3 regions of the Arthrobacter sp. zg-Y750 genome follow, and region 2 is predicted to be linked to each of the others. Evidence: predicted binding sites of a transcription regulator. Region 2 holds the regulator's gene; each other region holds the start of a gene.
The links. Region 2 encodes HrcA, which represses chaperone genes, less so after heat shock. Its sites were predicted from a motif close to TTNGCACTCGNNNNNNNCGAGTGCNAA; they were not measured.

Region 1: a site for HrcA is predicted at 2,300-2,326, ahead of groES (co-chaperone GroES). Genes of this name have one in related genera too.
Region 3: a site for HrcA is predicted at 1,698-1,724, ahead of LOC57_RS07765 (Hsp20/alpha crystallin family protein). Genes of this name have one in related genera too.

What each region holds. Positions count from the first base shown of each region.
Region 1 is NZ_JAJJOC010000002.1:27,453-30,726, forward strand. It holds gene LOC57_RS01110 (acyltransferase family protein) at 1-27, opposite strand, end outside; gene groL (chaperonin GroEL) at 171-1,781, opposite strand; gene groES (co-chaperone GroES) at 1,864-2,160, opposite strand; gene LOC57_RS01125 (siderophore ABC transporter substrate-binding protein) at 2,493-3,274, shown strand, end outside.
Region 2 is NZ_JAJJOC010000013.1:4,794-8,067, reverse strand. It holds gene dnaJ (molecular chaperone DnaJ) at 1-902, opposite strand, end outside; gene hrcA (heat-inducible transcriptional repressor HrcA) at 1,007-2,020, opposite strand; gene LOC57_RS07875 (DUF3097 domain-containing protein) at 2,184-3,032, shown strand; gene LOC57_RS07870 (DUF4870 domain-containing protein) at 3,154-3,274, shown strand, end outside.
Region 3 is NZ_JAJJOC010000012.1:88,606-91,879, reverse strand. It holds gene LOC57_RS07780 (phosphotransferase) at 1-104, shown strand, start outside; gene LOC57_RS07775 (TetR/AcrR family transcriptional regulator) at 119-670, opposite strand; gene LOC57_RS07770 (NmrA family NAD(P)-binding protein) at 786-1,658, shown strand; gene LOC57_RS07765 (Hsp20/alpha crystallin family protein) at 1,841-2,275, shown strand; gene LOC57_RS07760 (hypothetical protein) at 2,431-2,580, shown strand; gene LOC57_RS07755 (primosomal protein N') at 2,585-3,274, opposite strand, start outside.

The DNA.
Region 1 (3,274 bases), on a different contig from region 2:
CCGCTCCTGCTGGTGTGTGTCCGGCACCCGCTGCCCTTCTGTTCTGGAACATATAACCGGAAGAGTTTACCCGCTGCGTAAGCCCGGCACCGCCGCCCGGACAGCGCAAGGCCCCGCCGCGGAAGGGTTTCCGGGGCGGGGCCAGGTGCCTGGTGAGCGCGGCTGTTCAGCTAGTGCTGGTGGCCGTGGTCCTCGTCTTCCTCGGCAGGCTTCTCCACCACGAGGGCTTCGGTGGTGAGCACCAGCGAAGCGATCGAAGCGGCGTTGCGCAGGGCCGAGCGGGTGACCTTGACGGGGTCGATGATGCCGGCGGCAATCAGGTCCTCATATTCGCCGGTGGCGGCGTTGAAGCCGTTGTTGACCTTCAGCTCACCGACCTTGGCGACTACGACCATGCCTTCGGCGCCGGCGTTTTCAGCGATCCAGCGCAGCGGCTGGGCCAGTGCGCGGCGCACCAGCGAAACCGCGGTGGCGGCGTCGCCTTCGAGCTTCAGGACCTCCGGGTCGGTGTCCAGGACCTGCGAGGCGTGGACCAGCGCGGAACCGCCGCCGGCCACAATGCCTTCTTCCAGGGCTGCACGGGTGGAGGAAACAGCATCTTCGATGCGGTGCTTCTTTTCCTTCAGCTCCACCTCGGTGGCTGCGCCGACGCGGATGACGCCGATGCCGCCGGAGAGCTTGGCCAGGCGTTCCTGCAGCTTCTCGCGGTCCCAGTCAGAATCCGTGCGCTCAATCTCCGCACGGATCTGTGCAACGCGGTCGGCAACGTCGGCTTCGGAACCGGCGCCGTCAACAATGGTGGTGTTGTCCTTGGTGACGGTGATCCGGCGGGCCGAACCCAGGACCTCCAGGCCAACCTGGTCCAGCTTCAGGCCCAGATCGGGGCTGACCACCTGTGCGCCGGTGAGGGTCGCGATGTCCTGCATCATGGCCTTGCGGCGGTCGCCGAAGCCCGGAGCCTTGACGGCAACCACGTTCAGGGTGCCGCGGATCTTGTTGACCACCAGGGTGGACAGGGCTTCGCCGTCGACGTCTTCGGCAATGATGAACAGCGGCTTGGAGGTCTGCAGCGCCTTTTCCAGCAGCGGCAGGAACTCGGCAACCGAGGAGATCTTGCCGGAGTTGATCAGGATCAGCGCGTCTTCGAGGACGGCTTCCTGGCGCTCCGGGTCGGTGACGAAGTACGGCGAGAGGTAGCCCTTGTCGAACTGCATGCCTTCGGTGATGGCCAGTTCGGTCTGCGTGGAGGAGGACTCCTCGATGGTGATCACGCCGTCCTTGCCGACGGTGTCGAAGGCCTGCGCCAGCAGTTCGCCGATCTCGGTGCTCTGCGCGGAGATGGCGGCCACGTGGGCCACCTGGTTGCCTTCAACTTCCTTGGCATTCTCCAGAAGGCGCTTGGCAACGGCGTCCACGGACACCTCGATGCCGCGCTTGAGCTGCCCGGGAGCAGCACCGGCGGCAACGTTGCGCAGGCCTTCCTTGACCAGGGCCTGCGCCAGGACGGTGGCCGTGGTGGTGCCGTCGCCGGCAACATCGTTGGTCTTGGTGGCTACTTCCTTGGCCAGCTGTGCGCCAAGGTTCTCGTACGGGTCATCGAGCTCGACTTCGCGGGCAATCGTGACGCCGTCGTTGGTGATGGTGGGAGCGCCCCAGGACTTAGCCAGGACGACGTTGCGGCCGCGCGGGCCGAGGGTCACCTTGACTGCGTTGGCGAGCTTATCAACGCCGGCTTCCAGCGAGCGACGGGCGGAGTCATTGAACTCCAACTGCTTTGCCATGTGTGTGTCCTTTCCGACAACTACATCTGCACCTGCATCAGAAAACCCCGGCCAGGATGTGGCCGGGGTTTTCCGGGGGGAACTACTTTACGACGACGGCCAGCACGTCGCGGGCGGACAGCACCAGGTACTCCTGGCCACCGTGCTTGACTTCGGTTCCGCCGTACTTGGAGTAGATGACTACGTCGCCTTCGGCAACGTCAACCGGGATGCGGTTGCCGTTGTCGTCAACGCGGCCGGGTCCAACTGCAACTACTTCGCCCTCCTGGGGCTTTTCCTTGGCAGTGTCCGGGATAACGAGACCGGAAGCAGTGGTCTGCTCGGCCTCGAGGGGGCGGACAACAATACGATCTTCAAGGGGCTTAATAGAGACCGACACTCGGGCTCTCCTTTGCGTAGTTTCTAACAGAATGGGGCCGTTGGTTGGCGCTGGCCGTCGTCGCGGTGCCGGTTCGCGCTGTCCCTTCGGGAGTTAGCACCCTCACGTTCGGAGTGCTAAGTGAGACTTTATGCAACGGTTAGCACTCGGTCAAGGTGAGTGCCAGCGCGGGCCGATTCCCGCCGTCTCCGGCGGTCCATTGCGCGGCTAATGCCGGAAAGCTAATTTGCTTAGGCTTACCTAAGCGGATAGTTTTCATCTGCGCGCATCATTAGAAAACATTTCTGTGCCCTATTTCCGAAACAGGCACCACGACTCTTACCGGAGCCCCCATGATCACCACGTCCCGCCTGCTGGCCGGAACCGCCCTTGTGTCCCTCCTGGCCCTCAGCGCCTGCTCCACCGAAGCCGCAGAAGCCGACGCCGAGTCCACGCAGGCCTCCACCGTGACGGTCGAGCACGCGCAGGGCAGCACCGAAGTACCGGTGAACCCCGAGACCGTCTACACCTTCGACCTCGGTGCACTGGACACGATGGATGCCCTCGACATTGACGTCGACGGCGTCCCGGCGGCCAACTTCCCTGAGAGCCTGTCCAAGTACGCGGCGGATGACATCACCAAGATCGGCAGCATGAAGGAACCGGACTTCGAAGCCATTAGCGCCGAGGCACCGGATTTGATCATCATTTCCGGCCGCGTTGCGGATTCCTACGAGGAACTGAACAAGATCGCCCCGACCATCGACCTGAGTGTCGACAACACCGATGCGTGGAACTCCTTCGAGGAAAACACCCGGACCATCGGGAAGATCTTCGGCAAGGACGACATGGTCGAGGACAAGCTCTCGGCGCTGGAGTCCAAGGTCGGGGACACCAAGAAGCTGGCAGCCGACGCCGGCAACGGCCTGATCGTGATGACCAGCGGCGGCGAAATGACCGCCTACGGCGCCGGCTCGCGTTTCGGCATCATCCATGACGTCCTCGGCGTCGAGCCCGCTGCCGAAGTGAAGACCGAAGGCGCCCACGGCGAGTCCGTGTCCTTCAACTACATTGCCGACACCAACCCCGCCCACTTGTTCGTGATTGACCGGGACGTTGCCGTCGGCGAATCCGG
Region 2 (3,274 bases):
GTGCCGGGCTTGACCGTGATTTCACGTTCGCCGTCGAAGGTGTCGAGGGTGACCGTGGTGCCCAGGGACGCCGCAGTCATCGGGACGGTGAGGGTGGCGTGCAGATCATCTCCCTCGCGGAGGAACGTCGGGTCATTGTTGACCCTGATTTCCACGTAGAGGTCGCCGGCGGGGCCGCCGGCCATGCCGGCCTCGCCCTGCTGGCTGAGCTGGATCCGGGTGCCGGTGGCGACGCCGGCGGGGATCTTGATGGTCAGTGTGCGGCGGTTGCGGACCCGGCCTTCACCGGAGCATTCGTGGCACGGATCCGGAATGACGGTGCCGAAGCCGTTGCAGGTTCCGCAGGGGGCCGAGGTCATGACCTGGCCGAGGATGGAACGTACAGCCCGCTGCACCTGGCCGGTGCCGTGGCAAATGTCGCAGGTCCGCGGGGATGTGCCCGGCTGGCAGCACGATCCGTCACACGTGGGGCAGACGACGGCGGTGTCGACGTCGATCTTCTTGTTGACGCCGAAGACGGCGTCCTTGAGGTCGATCCGCACGTTGATGAGCGCATCCTGGCCGCGCCGGGCCCGCGAGGCGGGTCCCCGGCCGCCGCCGGGGGCTGCACCGCCGAAGAAGGTGTCGAAGATGTCCTGGAAACCGAAGCCCTGGCCGCCGAAGCCGCCGCCGCCGAAGCCGTTGTCGGTGCCGTTCTCGTTGCCCGTGGTGTCGTAAATGCGGCGCTTCTCCGGATCCGAGAGAACCTCGTAGGCGTGCGTTACGGCTTTGAACTCATCGGATGCACCCGGAGCATTGTTGACGTCCGGATGCAGCTTGCGGGCAAGCTTCCGGTACGCCTTCTTGATTTCTTCACCCGTGGCGTCTCGTCCGACGCCCAGAACCTGATAGTGATCGCTCACTCGTGCACATCGCTTCCTGTATTGCCTGCCTCCGGTGGTGGAGGCGTAGTTTGTGGTCCGCCGGGTGGCCCGGCGGGACGGCCGCGCAGCTGGTGCGGGCCGGCCTAGTTATTGAGTATTCGGGAGAGGTACCGCGCCACGGCCCGGACGGCTGCCATGGTGGTGGGATAGTCCATCCGGGTGGGCCCCAGGATGCCGACCTTTGCCGAAGCGTCGGGTCCGTACCCCGTGGCCACCACCGATGCTTCGGATAGTCCGCCGTGCGGGTTTTCCCGTCCAATCCGGACGGCAACACCCCGGGCGTCCTGCTCCATCTCGGACAACAGCCGCAGCATCACGACTTGTTCCTCGAGAGCCTCCAGGACCGGTCCGATTGTCAGCGGGAAGTCTACCGTGGAGCGGGCCAGGTTGGCCGTTCCGGCCATAACCATGCGGTCCTCCCGGTTAATTCCGGCGAGCATTTCCAGGCAGTGGCCCAACGAGGCAGCCACCCTCCGGGAAGCGGCAGGCACGGTGGCCAGCGCTTCGGCAAGGTGGCCGGTGATGCTGCTGAGCGGCGTGCCGGCAAGGGCGGCAAGGAAATGGTGGCGCAGGTCCAGCAGATCGGGTTCGGTCACCGGCTGCGGAACCGTGATGACCCGCTGCTCCACCCGTCCCGTGGTGGAAATCAGGACAACCAGCACCTGGGCCGGCGCCAGGAGGACGAATTCGATGTGGCGCACTTTGGCGTTGCCCAGGTGCGGGTACTGGACCACGGCCACCTGGTTGGTCAGCTGGGACAGCAGCCGTACAGTGCGGTCCATAACGTCATCCAGATCATCTGCGCCTTCGAGCAGGGACTGGATGGCACGGCGTTCCGGGGCCGAGAGCGGTTTCACGTCCGAAATCTGGTCCACGAACAGGCGGTAGCCCTTATCCGTGGGGATGCGTCCCGCCGAAGTGTGCGGGGCGGTGATGAGCCCTTCCTCTTCAAGGGCCGCCATGTCATTGCGGATGGTGGCCGAGGAAACACCCAACTGGTGGCGCTCCACCAGTGCCTTGGAGCCGACGGGCTCGCGTGAATGGACGTAGTCCTCGACAATGGCGCGGAGGACCTCGAGCCGGCGTGGCTCACTCATGGCTTTTCCCTCCCAGCGAATCGGCGGATGGTGCGGCGGGTTAGCACTCCCACTGCTCAAGTGCTAAGTCTAATACGGATCAACTGCGTTGCTAGCATTGAGGAACCCGTTCACCCCCTGCGGGCATTCCAGCCCAACCGAGCATCTGAGTGAGGCAATTTTCGTGTCCAGTTTTTCCTGGGGTCCGCAGGACATCACTGCCCCGGCCCGGACGGCCCTGCGAAAAGTCGGCGCCGAACCCGGCCTGGTCCTGGAGGATGTTGCCTCCGGCTGGGTGGGTGCCGTGGTGCGGGTGGAGAAATCCGGCGGGCTGCACCTGATGGTCCTGGAGGACCGCCGCGGAAAAACCAAGTCCTTCGAGCTGGGCTTTGGCTTCCTGCTGGAGGGCGAGCCCGTGGAGGTGGTGCCGGCGTCCGCGGCCGCGCCGGGCAGGGCCGCACCGGCCCGTACCGCGTCCGGATCCGTACGGGTGGCCAACCAACGCGCCCGCACCGCGCGGGCCAGCCGCATCTGGGTGGAAGGCAAGCACGACGCGGAACTGGTGGAAAAGGTCTGGGGCGATGACCTGCGCGTGGAGGGAATCGTCGTCGAGCCCCTCCACGGCGTTGATGACCTCTATTCGGCGGTCCGCGACTTCGGGCCGGGACCCGGGCGCCGCCTCGGCATCCTGGTGGACCATCTGGTCCCGGGGTCCAAGGAATCCCGGATTGCCGCCGAGGCAATGACCTGCCCCGGAGCGCCGGGCAACGTCCTCATTGTGGGCCACCCTTATGTGGATGTATGGCAGGCGATCAAACCCTCGGTGATCGGCCGGAGTGCCTGGCCGGTGGTGCCGCGGAACCTTGATTGGAAGACCGGCATCCTGCAGGGCCTGGGCTGGCCGCACCGGGACCACACCGACGTCGCCCTGGGGTGGAAGAAGCTTTTGGGGCAGGTGCACACCTATGCGGACCTTGAGCCCTCGCTGCTGGGACGGGTGGAAGAAGTCATTGACTTCCTGACTGTCCCTTAGGTGAGATGTGCGCCGCACCGGCCGTCTCCGTTCCGTTATAAAGCGGACCAGACAGTACGCTTGAGGAATACGTAGTAGCGGACCGACCCTGAGTCACCATGAGCCAAAAGGAAATTACGCCGTGTCCAACACACGCCAGAATCACCCGCCCCGCCCGGAAGAGCCCACGCAGCGACCCGTGTATCAGGGCGCTCCGGCCAACGCACTTCCGCTGACCGCTTCGGAGGACCGGCAGTGGGCAA
Region 3 (3,274 bases), on a different contig from region 2:
ACTGGGGCAGCCAACCCGACGTCGACACCAGTCCCCTCCTGCGCATCCACGGACGGCACACAGCCCGGCTGGTGTACGACTGGCTGGCTCGCCGGCAGGGGTAGTGCGGGGCCGCAGGCTATCCCAGCCCCTCCAGGACAAGGGTCAGATGCCGGCGCCAATCGGCGCCTCCGGGCTGGAAATACATGGTCGACATAATCCCGCAGGTGATCACCGGAAAGTCGTCCCAGGTCAGATCCCCGCGCACGGCACCGGAGTCAGCGGCCCTGCGGATGATCCGGGTGACGATGCGGGCAAACTCCGTCTTCTCGGCTTGGACGCCCTCCCATTCGAAAGGCCCGGAACCGAGCAAGGCGAGCTGGAAGCCGGCGTCGTCGTCCGCGGCTTCCAGGTAGCCCACCAGCACGGCCTCAAATGCCGCCCGGGGGTCTTCGATGGCCTCCGCCGAGCGGGCGAGCTCAGACATGCCGCCGAATCGTTCCTGCACAATCGCCGTGAGCAGCTCCTGCTTGTTGGAGAAGTGCCGGTAAAGGGAACCTATGCCGACGCCGGCATGGGCAGCAATTCTGTCCATGTGGACATCGTTGCCGTGGCTGGCGAACAGCTCCCTGGCTGCAGCCAGGATTTTCTGCCGGTTCCTTCGCGCATCGGCGCGTAAAGAATCATTCAATGTGGCACTCCTTTGACAAACGGAATTGTAGTTCCGTATTGTGGCGCACACCAAAGCGGAACCGGAACTCCGGTTCCAGTCCTGCCAAGCAGGATGCCCATTTTCGGAGGAAACCATGATTGTAGTCACCACACCAACCGGCCAGATCGGGCACGCAGTAGTTCAGGGCCTGCTCGCGGAGCGCCAGTCCGTGCGGGTTATTGCCCGGAACCCCGCGGCGCTGCCGGACGGCATCGCCGAAAACGTCGAGGTGTTCGCGGGTTCGCACGGCAACCCTGAGGTCGCCATGGCTGCCTACGAGGGGGCGGATGCCGTACTCCACATCACCCCGCCAGATGTCCATGCAGCGAATGTACGGAGCCACTACCGCGGGTTCGCCGCGGCGTCGGCGGCTGCAATTACCGCAACAGGGGTCAAGCGTGCGGTCGTGGTATCCACCCTCGGGCGGGGGTATACGGCAGAGGCCGGGCACCTCTCCGCTGCCCTGGAGGCGGAAGGGATCATCAACGCAACAGGCGTGCACACCCGCTCCCTGGCCATGCCCTTCTTTATGGACAACCTCCTGAACCACCGCTCATCCATCAAGGACCACGGGATACTCCCCCTGCCCAACGAGCAGGACAAAGTACTGCTGACCGTCGCGACCCCCGACATCGCCCGTGTTGCGGTGGGACTGCTGACAGACCGGACCTGGACGGGGCAGGAGTCGTTACCCGTGGTGGGGCCGGACCTGCTCACCCCACGGAAGATGGCAGGGATTATCTCGGACAGTATCGGCCGGCCCGTGCACTTTGCGCAGGTCAGCTCCGATACCTACCGGTCGACGCTCCTCCAATACGGCATGAGTGAAGGCTGGGTTCAGGGCCTAGCGGACATGGGGACCGCCCAGAACAACGGCATTTACGACGTGCAGGTCCGAGACCCGCACCGGGTTACCGAAACAAGCTTCGCGGCCTGGGTGGAAACCACGCTCAAACCTGCGCTCTGAATTCCCGCGCCTGCGTCACCTGTGCCGCCGAAAAAGTAGTTGGCACTCCGACCCGTGGAGTGCTAATCTGCTTCCGCAAGTTGAGTGATGCTCACTCAGCTTTGGAACAATTGCACAACAAACGCACAACAAACGCAGAACAACGCTTGAATCAAGCGATCGAATGGAGGAGTTGATACCACATGGCTATGAAGTTTGATCCGTTCCAGGAACTCGACCGGATGGCACAGGCACTGCGCGGTGAAGGAACGCTCCGCGGCATGCCGATGGACCTTTACCGGCAGGGCGACCACTATGTCCTGGCCGCCGACCTGCCGGGCATCGATCCCGGATCCATCGACGTTGATATCGACGGCCAGCTGCTGACCATCCGGGCCCAGCGCACGCTGCACGGAGCCGAAGGCGTCAAGTGGCTCACCCGTGAACGGGAAAGCGGTTCGTTCCTGCGCCAGCTGAACCTGGGGCAGGGACTCGACACCGAGAAGATCTCCGCAAGCTACGAGAACGGTGTCCTGAGCGTAACCATCCCGGTGAGCGAGCGGGCCAAGCCGAGGAAGATCGCGGTGCAGGCAGGCGAAGCCCGTGACGCCGAGGCACACGAGGCCGTCAGCGCGTGAAAACCAAGCGGGGTCCCGGGAACTCTCCCGGGACCCCGCTCTTGTACGCGGTTGTTGCCAAGTTCACGCCGCTCCGGTTAGGGACCGTTCCGTGGCCGGCTGGATACTGGAAGGGACTCCTCCTAGTCGCCGCCTCGAGGAAGAAGGGATGGCCTGTGCATATTCCCAAAGTCAATCGGCCCGGCTGGATGATCCACGGGGTGCCCCGCGGACTTCTCGGAAGGCTTGCCAGGCTGGGCAACGCCGCGCAGCTATCGCTCCTCGTGCTGCTGGCGGGCTGCGCCGTCCTGTGTGAACTGCTGTAGCGGCTTAAAGGATGTCGGTGCCGTCCACCCGCACGTACACCGGGTCCCCCGTGCGCCGCGCGGATGCTGCGGCCTTGACGGACCGCAACGACGCCGTGATGGACGGGGCCGCAGCATAGGGGAAGAACAGCAGCGTGCGGTACCTGCCGCCGGCTCCGCCCAGCTGCCCGGCCTCCGGTCCGCTGTCCTGGACGCCGCCCGGAAGACCTGCGGAGGGAAGCGGTGCAGGACCAATGGAACGGACCCCCTGAGGCAGGTCCAGCCGGGTACTAAAGGCTTCCAGTGCCTCACGCGAACCGGTCAGCTCCGCATACCGTACAGCAGGAGGCAGGCCTAGTTCCTGCCGCAGCGTCAGTTCGCGCTCCGCTGCCCCCGCAGGGTCCCAGCGCAGCAGGTGCCCAACGGTTGTGCCGTCGTCGGCCGTCACCACCACCAGTCCCTTCTCCCCCGCCGGACGAACCAGCGCGGCGGCGCTGAACCAGCGCCGCAGGGTATCTTCCCCGGCACGCAGGGACTCCCGCGAGAGCATCGCGTTACCGTCCAGCAGGATGGCCGCCGCGTATCCGCCGGCCGCAACCGGTTCGGCTCCGGGCGTGGCAACCACCAGTGCAGGCGCATCAGGGATCTCGGCCCGCACATGGTCCCCAGCCGATGAAATGACCGTGGTGGAAGGAAAGGCGCGCCCCAGCTCCTC